Regions from separate parts of the Mesorhizobium sp. B2-4-19 genome, predicted to be linked through region 1. Evidence: predicted binding sites of a transcription regulator. Region 1 holds the regulator's gene; the other holds the start of a gene.
What was found. The regulator LexA, encoded in region 1, represses DNA repair genes until DNA is damaged. The targets are predictions, from matches to a motif close to TGTTCNNNNTGTGTTCNG.
Positions count from the first base shown of each region.

Region 1 (8,328 bases):
CCATCGACAGTCCGGACTTTTCCTTGCGCGTCGCCAGGAAGGTACGGGCGGCCAATCCGTCGATACCGATCATCCACTATGTCTGCCCGAGCGTCTGGGCCTGGCGGCCGGGCAGGGCGGTGGCGATGAAGCCCTATGTCGACCATATCCTCTGCATCCTGCCGTTCGAGGTGAAGGAACTCGGCCGGCTGGACGGCCCGCCGGGCACCTATGTCGGGCATCGCCTGACGCATGATGGGGGCGTTCTTGCCGCCCAGAAGGCGCAGGCCTTGCCGCGCGATCTTGCCCAGGACCGGATCAAGACATTGCTCGTCCTGCCGGGCTCGCGGCGCGGCGAGGTACGGCGGCTGATCGAACCATTCGGCGAGACCGTGTCGATGCTGCGCGCGCGCGGGCATCGGCTGCGACTGCTGCTACCGACGGTTCCGCATGTCGCCGATCTCGTCAAATCCTCGGTCAACTGTTGGGATGAAAAACCCGAAATCATCGTTGATCCGCAACGCAAATGGCAGGCTTTCGGCAAGGCCGACGCCGCGCTGATCGCATCGGGAACCGTATCGCTGGAACTGGCTTTGGCTGGTGTGCCGATGGTGTCGTCCTACAGGCTCGATCCGGTCGCCCGTGCCGTTGCGCCGTATCTTGTGTCGGTCTGGTCGGCGCTGCTGCCAAATCTCATCTCGGATCGCGCCCTTATCCCGGAGTTCTACAACGAGTACGTCAAGCCGAACAATCTGGCTCGCCAACTGGAAGCGTTGTTCGCCGACAGCGGCATGCGCGCCTGGCAGAAGGACGGCTTTGCCGAGATCGCTCGGCGCATGGCGACGGACAAGCCATCGGGTGAGATCGCGGCGGGCGTGGTGCTGCGCCATATAAACCATATAAAAAAGGCGCCCTGAGAGGCGCCTTTTTATGATCTGGACAGCTTCGGTCAGCGCTTGGCGATCGGCACGTAGTCGCGCTCCGGCGCACCGGTGTAGAGCTGGCGCGGGCGGCCGATCTTCTGGCGCGGATCCTCGATCATCTCCTTCCACTGCGCGATCCAGCCGACGGTGCGGGCGACCGCGAACAGCACGGTGAACATGGTGGTGGGGAAGCCCAGCGCCTTCAGCGTGATGCCGGAATAGAAGTCGACATTCGGATAGAGCTTCTTCTCGATGAAATAGGGATCGGTCAGCGCGATCTTTTCCAGTTCCATGGCGATGTCGAGCAGCGGATCGTCCTTGATGCCGAGTTCGCCCAGCACCTCGTGCGCGGTCTTCTGCATGATTTTCGCTCGAGGATCGTAGTTCTTGTAGACGCGGTGGCCAAAGCCCATCAGGCGGAACGGGTCGTCCTTGTCCTTGGCGCGGGCGATGAACTCCGGGATGTGATCGACATGGCCGATCTCGCCCAGCATGTTCAGCGCCGCTTCATTGGCGCCGCCATGGGCCGGGCCCCACAGGCAAGCGATGCCGGCGGCGATGCAGGCGAACGGGTTGGCGCCCGAAGAGCCGGCGAGGCGAACCGTCGAGGTCGAGGCATTCTGCTCGTGATCGGCGTGCAGGATGAATATGCGCTCCATGGCGCGCGCCAGCACCGGGTTGATCTTGTACTCCTCGCACGGCACGGCGAAGCACATATGCAGGAAGTTTGCCGCGAAACCGAGATCGTTCTTCGGGTAAATGAAGGGCTGGCCGATGTGGTACTTGTAGGCCATGGCCGCAATCGTCGGCATCTTGGCGATCAGACGCATCGACGCCACCATGCGCTGGTACGGGTCCGAGATGTCGGTGGAGTCGTGATAGAAGGCCGACAGCGCGCCGACCACGCCGCACATCACCGCCATCGGATGCGCGTCGCGGCGGAAGCCGGTGAAGAAGCGCGACATCTGCTCGTGCACCATCGTGTGCCGCGTCACGCGATAGTCGAAATCGTCCTTCTGCGCCTTGGTCGGCAGTTCGCCGTAGAGCAGGAGATAGCAGACTTCGAGGAAGTCGCCGTGTTCCGCCAACTGGTCGATCGGATAGCCGCGGTGCAGGAGAATACCGGCATCGCCGTCGATGAAGGTGATCTCGGACTCGCAGCTTGCCGTCGAAGTGAAGCCGGGGTCGTAGGTGAAGGCGCCGGTCGTGCTGTAGAGCGAGGCGATGTCGATGACGTCGGGTCCGACGGAGCCGCTTCGCACCTTGAATTCATGGGTCTTGCCGGCGAATTGAAGCGTTGCGGTAGCTTCTTGGTTCGCGCCGCCCATATCCAGTTTTTTCGCAGCTTCGGTCATTGCAAACTCCTTGTTGTTTCCTCATGCCGGCAAGGGCAAATTCTGCAGAGCGACACGTCGAAATCACCGCAATGCGCGTATTCGCCACCGCATTTTAGGAGGTGCGTGCCAGATTGGGCCAAGGCCTAATGTTGCACTGCGAAACGCGCCTTTCAATGCCAATCTTCTTGGGCCAGTTTGCTCCTAATCGATTTGATCCGCTATGCGCGCCAGGCTTTCCTCGCGCCCAAGCACGGCAAGCACGTCGAACACGCCGGGCGAGGTGCTTTTGCCGGTCAGCGCGGCCCGCAACGGTTGGGCCACGGCGCCAAGCTTGTGGCCACCGGCCAGCGCATAGTCGCGGATCGCGGCTTCCGCCTCGGCCGCCGTCCAGTCGCTCGACAGCGCATTCAAAGCTTCGTGAGCGCCGCGCAGGATCTTGCGGGCACCGTCATTGAGCAGGAGGGCCGCCTTCTCGTCGACCGGCAGCGGGCGCGTGGCGAACAGATAGGCCGCGCCATCGACGAGCTCGACCAGCGTCTTGGCGCGCTCCTTCAGGCCCGGAAGGGCCGCCAGCAACTGTGCCTTGCTGTGTTCGTTGAGGCGCGCGGCCATCGCCGGGCCGCCCTCGAGATAGGGCAGGGTGGCGATGAAGATGTCCAACAGCTCCGCGTCGGCCATGCGTCGCATATGCGCGCCGTTGATGGCTTCCAGCTTGGCGAAATCGAAGCGGGCAGCGCCCTTGTTGACGTCGCCGATATCGAACCACGAGATCATGTCCTTGATCGACATGATCTCGTCATCGCCATGACTCCAGCCCAGGCGCGCCAGGTAGTTGAGCAGTGCCTCCGGCAGGTAGCCCATGGCCCGATAGGCTTCGACGCCGAGCGCGCCATGGCGCTTCGACAGCTTGGCGCCATCGGCGCCATGGATCAGCGGGATGTGCGACATGGACGGCACGTCCCAGCCCATGGCGTTGTAGATCACGGTCTGGCGGGCGGCATTGGTCAGGTGGTCGTCGCCGCGGATGATGTGCGTGACACCCATGTCGTGATCATCGACGACGACGGCATGCATGTAGGTCGGGTTGCCGTCCGAACGCAGGATGATGAAGTCGTCGAGATCCTTGTTGGGGAAACGCACCTCGCCCTGGACGCGGTCATGGACGATCGTCTCGCCTTCGGTGGGCGCCTTGATGCGGATGGCGCCCTTGACGCCCGCAGGCGCCTCCGAGTGGGCGCGGTCGCGCCACTGGCCGTTGTAGCGCGGCGGCAGGCCCTTGGCCCGTGCTGCCTCGCGCATCGCTTCGAGCTCGGCCGGCGTTTCGTAGCTGTAATAGGCCTTGCCCAAGCGAACGAGTTCTTCGGCGACCTCGCGGTGGCGCGGCGCGCGCTCGAATTGCGAGACTGCGGCGCCGTCCCAGGTCAAGCCGAGCCAGGTGAGGCCGTCGAGGATGGCGGCCGTCGCGGCGGCGGTCGAACGCTCGCGATCGGTGTCTTCGATGCGCAGCAGCATCGTGCCGCTGGTGTGCTTGGCATAGAGCCAGTTGAACAGCGCCGTGCGCGCGCCGCCGATGTGCAGATAGCCGGTGGGCGAGGGGGCAAAACGGGTGACGACCTTGTCGGACATGAAACTCTCGGAAACCATCTGAAGCGGGGTGCGGCTGCGCGGACTTTCGCGCGTCGCGCGTTCATGTAGCATAGGGCGTCAGGGGTGCAAGGGGCAGACCCGATGGCTGGACGAGGCCGGGGCTCGGAACAGGGCGAGGACGCTGGTGTTGGCGTCAGCGAACGGTCCCTGTTTGCGATTGCGCCGCCAGTCTCGCAGCCGCTATCGCCTCTGGTGCCGGGCTCCGATGGTCAATCGCCGCGGGCAGATATGCCGCCGATACCTCCGCCGCCTGCGTCAGGCCGGATTGTGCGTGTCCGGCGGCGACTCGCCCGGGTTTCCTGGCCTCGCCTGCGCCATAGTGCGGCGACGGCAGCCGAGCTCGAGCTTGACCGGGGCATCGCCTTCCTGCTGGTGCCGGTTTGTCTGGCCGCTGGAGCGATCGGCTATTATTCGCTCGCGGCGGAGCCTGATTTTGCAAAGCCTGTCGCGGTCGTCGTGCTGATGGCGGTCTGTGCGCTTGTTTCGCGCTCCTGGCCGAAAACCCATCTGGGCTTCATGGCGGCATTGTTGTGCGCGCTTGGCCTGCTTGTCGCCAAGGTCGAGACATGGCGGGCGAGCACCCAGATGCTGGGTTCGGAAATCTCGACGCAAGTGACCGGCCGCGTCGTTTCGCTCGACCGGATGGAGACCGGCCGCATCCGGCTGACCATCGACGTGACGTCGACCGCACGGCCGAAACTGCGCTATGCGCCGGAAAGGGTCAGGCTTTCGGCGCGGGATATCCCGGCGGAAATGACCGCCGGCTCCATGGTCACCGGCTACGCTAAACTGTTGCCGCCGACCGGCCCGGTGCGGCCGGACAGTTACGATTTCTCCTTCGACAGCTATTTCGCCGGTATTGGCGGCAGCGGCTTCTTTCTCGGCAATCCAAAGCTTGTCTCAGCCATGGACGACGAGGTGCCGCTCACGGCCCGCCTTTTCTCGGGGATAGAAAATGCTCGTCAAGCCATTGCCGACCACATCAGGGCCAGGGTTGGCGGTGCCGAGGGTGAGATCGCGGCGGCGCTGATCGTCGGCGTGCGGGCCGGCATTCCCGATGAAATCAACGAGGCGATGCGGCGCACCGGCATCTATCACATCATCTCCATTTCCGGACTGCATATGGCGCTGGTCGCCGGTACCATCATGGGGCTGCTGCGCGGTGCCTTCGCGCTGTTTCCGGACTTTTCCGCGCGTCGGCCGGTGAAGAAATACGCCGCCGCCGCCGCCCTGTTCTCGATCGCCGCCTATCTCGTCATTTCCGGTGTCGTCGTTGCCGCCGAGCGCAGCTTCATCATGCTGGCGGTGATGCTTATCGCCGTCCTATTCGATCGCGCGGCACTGACCATGCGCAACCTCGCCATCTCGGCGATCGCCGTCATTGTGGTGTCGCCGCATGAGGTTGTCGGCCCAAGCTTCCAGATGTCGTTCGCCGCGACCGCCGCGCTGGTCGGCGCCTATGCCGGCTGGGCGGATCACCACGCAGGAGAGGCAAGACCGCCACCGCCAAAGCGAACTCTGCCGGGTTCTCTCACGCGAAAATTCCTGCTGGCGACGGGCGGGCTGGCGATGACCTCCATCATCGCCGGCTGCGCCACGGCGCTGTTTGCCATCTGGCATTTCCAGCGTGTGTCGCCGCTCAGCCTGTTCGCCAATCTGGCCGTCATGCCGATCGTGTCACTGATTGTCATGCCTTTCGCTGTTCTCAGTTCTCTTGCGATGCCCTTTGGTGCCGACGGTCCCTTCCTTTACGTGATGGGCAAGGGCCTGACCGCAATGATCGCCATATCGGCGTGGATATCGGAACGCTCCCCGGTCGATGCGGTCGGGCTGATCTCGCAGCAATCCGTGCTGCTGGTGACCATCGCCCTGGTCATCGCGACGATGGCGACGACCTGGCTGCGGCTCGCGGCAGTGCCATTCGCGCTTGCCGGCCTGCTGACAATATCGGATACGCGCACCCCGGATGTGCTGATTTCCGAAGATGCGCGGTTGGTGGCGTTGCCGATCGGCGGTGGAGAACTCGCGGTCAGCCGGACTCGCCCGAGCGAGTTCACCGTCGACAATTGGAAACGCGCGCTGGTGTCCGAAACCATCGTCGTGCCGGAGATGTTCGACAGGGCGGACGGGCAATTCGACATTGCCGATGCCGTCAATCTGCCGCCGGGAGCACCGTTCTACTGCACGGATGGCGTCTGTCTTGCCCGGCACCCGTCGGGTGCGATCATTGCGCATGTCGAAGACCGCAAGAATACCTGGAAAGCCTGCGGTTTCGCCGACCTGATCGTCGTCAATGACGCGACGGGCTATGACGCCTGCCACAATCCGCTGGTTCTTGTTGTCACCAAACGGCAACTTGCCCGCAAAGGCAGTGCCGCCGTGTTCTTCGACCGCCAATCGGCAACCGGTCCGCCAACCGTCAGCTTCGCGGTGGACGGGCCGTATCGGCCTTGGCACGAGCAGCGAAAATTTTCGCGTGAGGCGAGGGGGCTGGCGCCCTATCAAAAACCCGAAAAGACGGCCGTTCCTGCTCAGTAGCGCCGGATCAGTCCGACAAGTTTGCCTTGCACCTTGACCCTGTCTGGCCCGAAAATGCGCGTCTCGTAGGCAGGATTGGCGGCTTCAAGGGCGATCGAGGCGCCCTTGCGGCGGAACCGTTTCAGGGTTGCTTCCTCCTCATCCACCAGCGCCACGATGATCTCGCCCGGGCTCGCCGTGTCGGCGTTGCGGATGATGACCGTGTCGCCGTCGAAGATGCCGGCGTCGATCATCGAGTCGCCCTTGACCTCCAGCGCATAGTGCTCGCCACCCATGATCATATCCGGCGGCACCGAGATCGAATGCGTCTGGTGCTGGATGGCATCGATCGGCACACCGGCAGCGATGCGGCCCATCACCGGGATCGACACGGCGGAAACCGCATCATCATCATTGCCGGCCGCAGGCAAGCGCGACTGCGCCGGCTTGATTTGGCGGCCAAGACCGCCCTGGCCGAGACTGCCCTGGATGACGCTTGGCGAGAATTTCTTTGCCGCGTTAAGGCCGGGCGCGATCGAATCCGGCAGCCGCAGCACTTCCAGCGCCCGCGCCCGGTTGGGCAGCCGGCGGATGAAGCCGCGTTCCTCCAGTGCCGTGATCAGGCGATGGATGCCCGACTTGGAGGCGAGATCGAGCGCTTCCTTCATCTCGTCGAAGGACGGCGGAATGCCGCTTTCCTTGAGCCGTTCATGAATGAACATCAGCAGTTCATGTTGCTTGCGTGTCAGCATGGCGGCCCCCAAGGCATTGAACGAAGGGTGAATCAGAATCGAAAAACAAACCCAGAACAAACACTATCTGTTCCAGTTGTGTTCCGCAACTGTTTAAAGTTTAATGAATTTGTTAACGCGTCTGAAGTTTTTTGGCCGGGGCAGAGGGTCGCGATCAATCATTTCCCTGCCGGTACGCGCATTGAAATCGTTTCGGTTAATGGCCTGTGGCCTAGCCCTGAATGCGGTTTGGCATCAGGCATTTGGGAGGCGTCCACGGGGCCGAATTGTACAATGTATCGATCCATTTCCGGCAGAACGAAACGAAACCAAAACGCCAACAATCGTGTGTTCAGGGCCGGCACGGCCGCGTGGATTTGGACGCCGCGGAAGCATCATCCGGAAACCGCTTTCAGGCTGCCGGCGCGCGCGGTGTAAGTGTTGGCGCCGTTGTCTTCGCTGTGTACATAGACATGTAGGGTGTAGCCGATATGCGCCGTCATCAGCGCCTTTGCCCGTTCGACATCGCGATCGAGCGCCGCTTCCATGATCGCGGTATGATGCTCGATGGCGATCGCCTCGCGCAGCGCGTCCATTGCCTCGCCATAGCCGTCCTTCAGGCCGGCCGCCGCCCGCAATGTCGGCGCCAGGCCGAGAAACCGATGATGCCGACGCAGCTGATCGGCGATCGTCGAGCGGAAGCGCAACAGCCAGTTGGACGTCGCCGCGCTCAGCAGCGCCGCGTGGAAGGCCTCGTGGCTCTCGTCCCATTTGTCGACGGCCGCATCGGAAGGGTCATCGACCGCGGTCTTGCAGCGGGAGAGCCGGTAATGAGCGGTGACGACCGCGTCCTCCCATTCCCTGCCGCCGTTCGTGATCGATTCCAGGAACAGCGGCATTTCGACAACCATCCTCGCGCGCGCCAGGTCCTCGAGCTCGGCGCGCGACACGGGTGCGACGGCAAAGCCGCGATTGCTGATGGCGGTGACCAAGCGTTCGGCTTCAAGTCGGGACAAGGCTTCACGCAGCGGCGTCCAGCCGACGCCGTATGTGCCGCGCAGCGCGCTCAGCTTGAGCGGCGCCCCCGGCATGAGGCGGGTGGTCAGGATATCGCGCCGCAGCAGCTGATAGGCTGCTTCGGTCTTGGTGGGATTGTTCTGATCCTGCATCGCGATCCGTCCATCGTCGGCTTGT
Region 1 covers NZ_VFUV01000011.1:15,385-23,712, forward strand. The annotation lists gene lpxB (lipid-A-disaccharide synthase) at 1-896, shown strand, start outside; gene gltA (citrate synthase) at 929-2,257, opposite strand; gene gltX (glutamate--tRNA ligase) at 2,441-3,865, opposite strand; gene FJ546_RS19040 (ComEC/Rec2 family competence protein) at 3,968-6,424, shown strand; gene lexA (transcriptional repressor LexA) at 6,418-7,155, opposite strand; gene FJ546_RS19050 (GntR family transcriptional regulator) at 7,530-8,303, opposite strand.

Region 2 (8,328 bases), on a different contig from region 1:
CATGCGGCCGCCAATGTCTATTTCGGACCAGGCGCCGGGAAAGGGCGACAGGCCGCGAAGATGGTTGTGGACCTCGGCCGCTGGCCGCGTCCAGTCTACGCGCGTCTCGGATTTATCGATTTTTCTGGCGTAAGTCACCCCTTCCGCCACTTGCGCGCTAAATGTCAGGGTGTTCCCTTCCAGCCGCGCCAGCGCTTCCACCATCAGGGCGGCACCGACGCGCATCAACCGATCATGCAGATCGCCGGCTGTCATATCGGGTTCGATGGTGCATTTTTCAAGCAATCCCACCGGTCCGGTGTCGAGACCCTCTTCCATGCGCATAACCATCATGCCGCTTTCCAGGTCACCCGCCATGATGGCGCGCTGGATGGGGGCGGCACCGCGCCAGCGCGGCAAGAGCGATGCGTGGCCGTTGATGCAGCCAAGCCGGGGCGCGTCAAGAATTGGCTTCGGCAGCAGCAAACCATAGGCGACGACCACCGCTATGTCGGCCCGCAGGGCGCTGAACGCCGCCTGCTCGGCCTCGTCCTTGAGGGATGTCGGCGTGCGCACCGCGATGCCCAGCCGCTCGGCCTCGCGCTGCACCGGCGACGGCGTCAGCTCCAGCCCGCGCCGGCCGGCGGCGCGCGGCGGCTGTGTGTAGACGGCGGAAATCTCATGTCCGGCCTCGGCGATCGCGCGCAACGTCGGCACCGAGAACTCCGGCGTGCCCAGGAAGATGACGCGCAGGGGCATGTTCCCCTATCCCACCAGCTTGCCCGGCGCCTTGTCCTTGGCGAGCTTCTTGAACTTCTTCACCACCATGTCGCGCTTCAGCTTCGAGATATGGTCGATGAACAGCACGCCGTTGAGATGGTCGATCTCGTGCTGCAGGCAGGTCGCCATCAGCCCCTCGGCCTCCATCTCCTGCAATTTGCCGTCGCGGTCGAGATATTTCACGCGAACGGAAGCCGGGCGTTCCACTTCGGCGTAATAGTCGGGAATCGACAGGCAGCCTTCCTCGTAGACCGAGCGCTGATCGGCACTTTCCAGGATCTCCGGGTTGATGAAGACATGCGGCGCCGGCGTTTCGTCTTCCTTGGCGAGGTCGATCACCAGCATGCGCAGCGGCTCGCCGATCTGGATTGCCGCCAGTCCGATGCCGGGCGCGTCATACATGGTCGCCAGCATGTCGTCGGCCAGTTTGCGCAAAGGCGCGTCGACGCGCTCCACCGGCTTGGAAACCTGGCGCAGGATGGGATCGGGAAGGATGATGAGCGGCTTGATCGGCATGGCGTCCCACGTAAGACGTCCAGCGAAATGCGTCAACCGGCGGACCTGAGTATCGTTCACGTTTTGATCTGTGCCAGCCGGCCGAATCGGCTATGCTGTCCACATGAATGATCTGAGCACCATCCTTTCGCAGCCCGTCGCCCGGCTTGGCGCATCGACAATCACGCTGGGCCACGCCCTGGCCTTCGGCGCCTTGCTGTTCCTCGGCCTGTTCGTGGCGCTGGTCGTCGCGCTGTGGCGGTCGGCCAAGGCGCGCGCCGTCGCTGCCGCGGAAGCCGCCGACCATGCCCGCGACGCCGAGGCGCGGATGGCCGGCATCTTGCAAAGCCAGGCCGAGATGCAGGGCCGCATGGGCGCCATTGCCGAAGTGTTCGGCGCGCGCCAGGCGGAGCTGACGCAGTCGATCGGCCAGCGCCTCGACGCCATGACCGGCCGCATCGGCCAGACCATGACCGAGCAGACCAAATCGACGCATGAAAGCCTGGCGAAACTGCAGGAGCGGCTGGCCATCATCGATGTCGCGCAAGGCAACATCCAGTCGCTCGCCGGCCAGGTCGTGCAGCTGCAGGCGATCCTCTCCAACAAGCAGACGCGCGGCGCCTTCGGCCAGTCGCGCATGGAGGCGATCGTCGCCGACGGCCTGCCGCATGGCGCCTATGAATTCCAGGCGACGCTGTCGAACGGCAGCCGGCCCGACTGCCTGGTGAAGATGCCGAACGGCGCGCCCTCGCTGGCCATCGACGCAAAGTTTCCGCTGGAGGCCTGGAACGCAATCCGCGCGGCCGACGGCGCCGACCTGCAGAAGGTCGCGTCCCAGGCCTTCCGCCGCGACATCGAGATCCATGTTCGCGATATTTCGGAAAAATACCTGATCCAGGGCGAGACGCAGGACACCGCCTTCATGTTCGTGCCGTCGGAATCGGTGTTCGCCGAGATCCACGAGAATTTCGAGGCGATCGTCCACAAGGCGCACCGCGCCCGCGTCGTCATCGTCTCGCCGTCGCTGCTGATGCTGTCGATCCAGGTCATCCAGGCGATCCTCAAGGATGCCCGCATGCGCGAACAGGCGCATCTGATCCAGGGCGAGGTCATCCGGCTGATGGAGGATGTCGCGCGCGTCGACGAGCGCGTGCGCAAGCTGCAGGTGCATTTCGGCCAATCGGCCAAGGACATCGACGATATCCTGGTCTCGACATCGAAAGTGACCAAGCGCGGCCAGAAGATCGAGGCGCTGGAGTTCGGCGCGCAGGCCGATGGCGATGCCGGCCCGGAGACGCCGTCACGGGCACCGGCGGCGAAACTCGAGCCCGGACCGCGCGCTGCCGACTCAAAGACCGGGCAGCTCAGGCTGCGGGTCGTCGAAGGCGACGACTAGCCAGCAATTCCGGCCTAGGCCACGGCCACGATGACGTGGGCCTGGATTTTGGCGGCAACCGCGCCGCCGCCATATCTGGCCGCAATCGCGGACGCGGCGTAATCCGTTGCAGCGTCCAGTTCTCCGGGATCCCTGGCCTCGATTTCGGTGCGAAGCACCGTTCCCTGGCAGTAGGCCACGGCCGGCAGGCGCGGCGAGGGGGCGCGGCTTTCTTCAGCCCTCGTTTCGATCGCCACGCCGGAGAAGCCGGCCTCTTCCAGCTCGCCGCGGATCAGCGCCGTATCGTGGTAGCCATGCGGCGTGCGGGCCAGAAAGCGCGGCGGATCGTTCGGAAACATCCTTGCCAGCGCATTGGTCACATCATCGGCGAAGACATTTTCCTCGATGCGGTCCCATACGTTGAACAGGAAATGCCCGCCGGGCTTCAGCACCCGCCTGGCCTCGCGGTAGGCGGATGGGCGGCTGGGAAAGAACATCGCGCCGAACTGGCAGCAAACGAGATCGAAGGCGGCGTCCTCGAACGGTAGCGCCATGGCATCGGCCTGGCGCCATTGCATGCGACTGTCGCGAGCCTGTCGCGAAGCGGCGTAGTCGAGCATCGGCTGGTTGAGGTCGGTCACGACATAGGTTGCGTCGGCGGACAGTTTTGGCGCCAAGGCACGGGTGACGACCCCGGTGCCCGCGGCGACTTCCAGGACGGCTTTGGGCGAGAAGGACGCTGCCCGCCGTGCAAGGTCCGCGGCGAATGGCTCGAAAATCAACGGCACCATATAGCGGTCGTAGTTTTCCGGGATCGAGCCGGCAAACAGTTTATCCGTTTCCAACATGGCTATTTCCCGCCCCTTGATGGTGAGCGAGGCTAGCACAGAATTGCTTGTCCTGGGGCGGTTTTCGACCGGGAGGGCGGAGCTACTGCTCCACCACGATGCTCATGCCCTCGAATTCGGGAAGCCAGTGCAGGGCCGACCGGTGCCATTTCTGTTGTGTCGGCACCAGATCCTCGCGTTGCCGCGCGGTGCCCGCCCTGATTCCATAGACCTTCGGGCCGTCGCCAACCGAAGTCGCGAAAAGATGCGAACCGCAGTCGCCGCAAAAGCCCTGGGCGCGCTTGGCCCCGCTCGATCCGGTCTTGATATAGAGTTTTGGCGTGCCCCTGGTGATCCGGTAGTGATCCTCGGGCGCGGGAACGGTGACGCGAAAAGCCGTGCCGGTCAGCTGCTGGCAGTCCGTGCAATGGCAGATCGAGGTCTTCGCCGGGTCGACCTCGGCCTCATAGGTGATGGCGCCGCAATGGCACCCGCCGTCGATCTTCATGGTCGTTCTCCGAAATCCGTCGCCTGATCTTAGCAAGGCAATGCGACGGGGCAACGGTGCAGCGCTGGTCCAGGACTAGTTCGATGCCGTTTCGATCAGCTTGCGCCGCTGCTCCCAGGTACCCGTGGTCTGCGGCTTGACGAACAGCCGCGTGATCTCCGGCATCTCCTTCTTCAGCCGTGCCTCGATGCGCTCGACACAGGCTTCGATCTCCGGCGCCGACAGATGGTCCTCGAATTCGATGCTGAGCCCGGCAACGATCTCTTGCGGTCCCATATGGACGGTCAGGACACCGTTCGCGCGCTGCACCGCCGGATCCTGCTGCACGATCGCCAGCACCTTTTTCTGCACTTCGGGCGACGCCGGCTCGCCGATCAGCAGCCCCTTGCTTTCGCGGGCGAGGAAAATCGCCGTGGCGCCGAGAATGAGCGCGATGCCGATCGAGGCGGCGCCGTCGAGTTCCGGCATCTCCAGCAGCTCCGCCGCCAATATGCCGGCAAAGGCGACGATCAGGCCGACAAGCGCGGCGCTGTCCTCGAACAGGACGGTATAGACGCTCGGGTCCTTGCTCGACTGCAGGGCCTGCAACCAGCTCTGTTTGCCTTTCTCTCGGCGGAATTCCTTCAGCGCCACCAGCCAGGAGCTGCCCTCGAACAGGAAGGACAAGCCGAGAACGACATAGTTCACCTTGACGTTGGCGACAGGCTCCGGCGCCATGATGTGGATGATGCCCTCGTAGAACGACACGCCGGCGCCCAGCGCGAAGACCAGGAGGGCAACGATGAAGCTCCAGAAATAGAGTTCGCGGCCATGCCCAAGCGGATGCGTGCGGTCGGCCGGGCGCGCGGCACGGTGCATGCCGTAGAGCAGCAGACCGCCATTGCCGGTATCGACCAGCGAATGCACACCTTCCGACAGCATCGCCGAGCTGCCGGTGAAGAAGGCGGCGGCGAATTTGGTCAGCGCGATCGCCAGATTGCCGGCAAGCGCCGCATAGATGACCATTTTGGAGCCGCCGTGCCCGGCCATGCGATTTGGTCCTCGTTCGACGTGCCCAGTCTAACGGCCGGACGGCCGCAGCTCCACCATAACGCGCCAACTGCCGGGTCGTTCAAGACGCGATTTGTTTGGGACCGGCCGGCGGGAGACGGCGACTATTCGACGATCTCGTCGGTCCACACCTTGAAGCCGGCCAGTGTCCCCGGTCCGAAAATATGGGTCAGCGGCACATCCCCGGCGTCGCGCCCGGAAGCGATCAGGATACGGCCGATGCGCGGCGCATTATTGCGCGGGTCGAAGACATGCCAGCGGCCGCCGAGATAGACTTCCATCCAGGCGGCGAAATCCATGCTCGACCACGGCTTCGCCATGCCGATATCGCTGATGTAGCCGGTGCAGTAGCGCGTCGGGATGTTGAGCGCCCGGCAGAAGGTGACGGCAAGATGCGCGAAATCGCGGCACACGCCGCTCTGCTCGCGATAGGCTTCAGCCGCGGTGCGCGTCGGCCGCGCATTGCCGTAGTTGAAGACGATGTGGTTGTGGACGAAATCGCACACCGCCTGCACGCGAGGGATGCCGAGCGGCGTATGGCCGAACAGCCGCCAGGCTTCGTTGGCCAAAAGGTCGCTTTCGCAAAACCGGCTGGGCAGCAGGAACAGCAGCGTCTCGGCCGGCAGGTCGCGCACCTCGTGCTGCCAGGCCATCAGCTCGCCCATCTCGAATGTGCCGGCGTCGCGGATCACCGCATCCGTACCGAAGGTGAACCGCCCGGCCGGCGCGACGAACCGGTTGCACCAATTGCCGAAACTGTCGCGATAACCCACAACCGGAACTGGCGGGCTGGAGGTCAGGAAATCCGGGCGCTCGAGGTCGGAGGCGCGGGAATAGTGGACATTGAGCATCGCGATGAGCGGCGTCTCCTGCGGGAAGTCGAAACTCATCTCGCAGCCGATATGGATCCGCATTGTCGTCCTGACCGGCCTGCCCGACGATCACCCGGGCGAAGGCGCGGGTCGATGCTGCAGTGCGAAAACGAGAATGGCACGGACGGTCATGGTTTACGAGCAAATTAGAAACCGGTTGAAAGCAGTCGGCCGGCGGTTGCGACAGATACTGCCCCCTTGCAGCAAAGCGTTTCTCTTGTTTCACTTCATTCCCCGCAACTGGAGGAACGAATCATGGCTAAAGGTGCGATGAAGGCAGGCAAGGAAGCCCGCAAGCCGAAGAAGGATGCCAAGAAGCCGGCACCCGCTCCCGCCCTGAAGGCGCCGCCGGTCAAGGCGATGCGCATCAAGGAAAAGTAAGCCTCGGCAAGTCAGGCGCGGCAAAATCCACCGGCGTCAGACAATGCCGCCGGGTTGATCGGGCGTTTGGACAACCTATATCGATGGTGCGGGGACGACCCCGCGCCTCCCCAACAATTCGGTCGGGACGACCCGCCATAGTGATCGGTATCTGAGGATCGGATCCTGTCTCCGGCCCGATGCTGGATGGAGCGTTCCGATGTCGTGGACTTTTCTGTTTTTCGCTGGCCTCTTCGAAATCGGCTGGGCGATCGGCCTCAAATACACCGACGGATTTACCAGGCTGGTTCCGACCGTGCTCACGGTCGCCTCGATGATCGTCAGTCTTACCTTGCTTGGCCTGGCGCTGAAGGCGCTTCCCGTCGGCACCGCCTATGCGGTGTGGACCGGCATCGGCACGGTCGGCACGGCCCTGCTCGGCATCTGGCTGCTCGGCGAGCCCGCCACCGCGATCCGCCTCGGCTGCATCGCGCTGATCGTCTGCGGCATTATGGGGCTGAAATTCGCTGCCTGAAAGCGGCGTGGGACAGCGATATGCGTCCAACAAGAAAAGCGCCGCACAAACACCTTCAGGGCCGCTGCAAGGCGACCCTGATTCAATGTTCGAACTTGGCTGCGCCGAAGCTGCTAGCGGGCGGAAAAGCCCGGAGGCGTTCTGCCCGTGCGCTGCTTGCGCGCCGCATAGCGCGCGTCGCGCTTGGCCTTGCGTTCGGCTTCGTCGGCCAGCAAACGGGCGATGCGCTCGTTTTCTTCGGCTTCCCGAATTTTGGCCTCGGCCTGCGCCGCCTCCTCGGCCGCGATGCGTGCCGCTTCGGCCGCTGCCTCGCGCTCGGCCTTCTCGACCGCCTCGCGTGCCAGCTTTTCCTGCTTCAGCCTTGCCTTCTCGGCTTCGCGGATCTCACGAGCCTGGAGGATTGCCTTGCGTTCGGCCTGTCGCGCCAGCACCGCAGGATCATCTGCCGCCGGCTTTGACTTGAAGCGCTCCAGAAGCGCCTTCTTTGCCTCGTTCGCGGCGTTGCGCCGCTCGAAAATGTCTTTTTCCCTGTAGATAGCCAAGTCCACTTCCCTGAAGTCAATTCGCGAGGCTTACATACGCGCGAATGCCGAGAGTTCAAGCGCCAAAACGGTATGCCAGCCATGAAATTCCGTGATGTTGCAGCCGGGAGACGCCTTTTGCTGCCCAAACCGACATGCACTGTTCACCGTCCACGCCTCTGGCGGCAAGGCCGTTCGCTCGCTACGTCTAGCCGCAAAACCCAACAGCAGGATGACATCAAATGGAACTCGGTCTCTACACTTTCGCCGACGTCGGCCCGCAGCCCGGCCCGGACGCCATCGGGCCACATGAGCGCTTGCGCAACCTGATCGAGGAGGTCGAACTCGCCGACCAGGTCGGTCTCGACGTCTTCGGTCTCGGCGAGCATCACCGGCCCGATTATGCCGCCTCCGCGCCGGTCGTGGCGCTCGCCGCTGCCGCCGAGCGCTCGAAGCGCATCAAGCTGACCAGCGCGGTCACGGTCTTGTCCTCCGACGATCCGGTGCGCGTCTTCCAGCAGTTCGCCACGCTCGATCTTCTCTCGGGCGGCCGTGCCGAGATCATGGCCGGGCGCGGTTCGTTCATCGAATCCTTCCCGCTGTTCGGCTACAATCTGGAAGACTATGACGAGCTCTTTGCAGAAAAGCTGGATCTGCTGCTCGCCATCCGTGACAGCGTCAAGGTCACCTGGTCCGGCAATCTGCGTGCGCCGATCAACGATCGCGGTGTCTATCCCCGGCCCTTCCAGGACAGGCTGCCAGTCTGGATCGCGATTGGTGGGACGCCGCAGTCCGCCGCCCGCGCGGGTGCGCTCGGCCTGCCGCTGGCGCTTGCCATCATCGGCGGCGAGCCGGCGCGCTTCGCGCCGCTGTTCGACCTCTACCGCGAGGCTGCCAGGCGCGCCGGCAGCGACCCGACGGGTCTCGCCACCAGCATCAACGTGCACGGCTTCATCGCCGACACCACCGAACAGGCGGCCGACGATTTCTACGGCCCGCAGGCCGAGGTGATGAACCGCATCGGCC
Region 2 covers NZ_VFUV01000007.1:67,915-76,242, reverse strand. The annotation lists gene fmt (methionyl-tRNA formyltransferase) at 1-738, opposite strand, end outside; gene def (peptide deformylase) at 745-1,275, opposite strand; gene FJ546_RS14220 (DNA recombination protein RmuC) at 1,379-2,650, shown strand; gene FJ546_RS14215 (methyltransferase domain-containing protein) at 2,665-3,477, opposite strand; gene FJ546_RS14210 (GFA family protein) at 3,560-3,964, opposite strand; gene FJ546_RS14205 (cation diffusion facilitator family transporter) at 4,040-4,993, opposite strand; gene FJ546_RS14200 (transglutaminase family protein) at 5,119-5,928, opposite strand; gene FJ546_RS31915 (hypothetical protein) at 6,142-6,267, shown strand; gene sugE (quaternary ammonium compound efflux SMR transporter SugE) at 6,467-6,781, shown strand; gene FJ546_RS14185 (DUF6481 family protein) at 6,895-7,323, opposite strand; gene FJ546_RS14180 (LLM class flavin-dependent oxidoreductase) at 7,545-8,328, shown strand, end outside.
Region 2: the regulator LexA is predicted to act here: its motif matches at 1,329-1,346, upstream of FJ546_RS14220 (DNA recombination protein RmuC).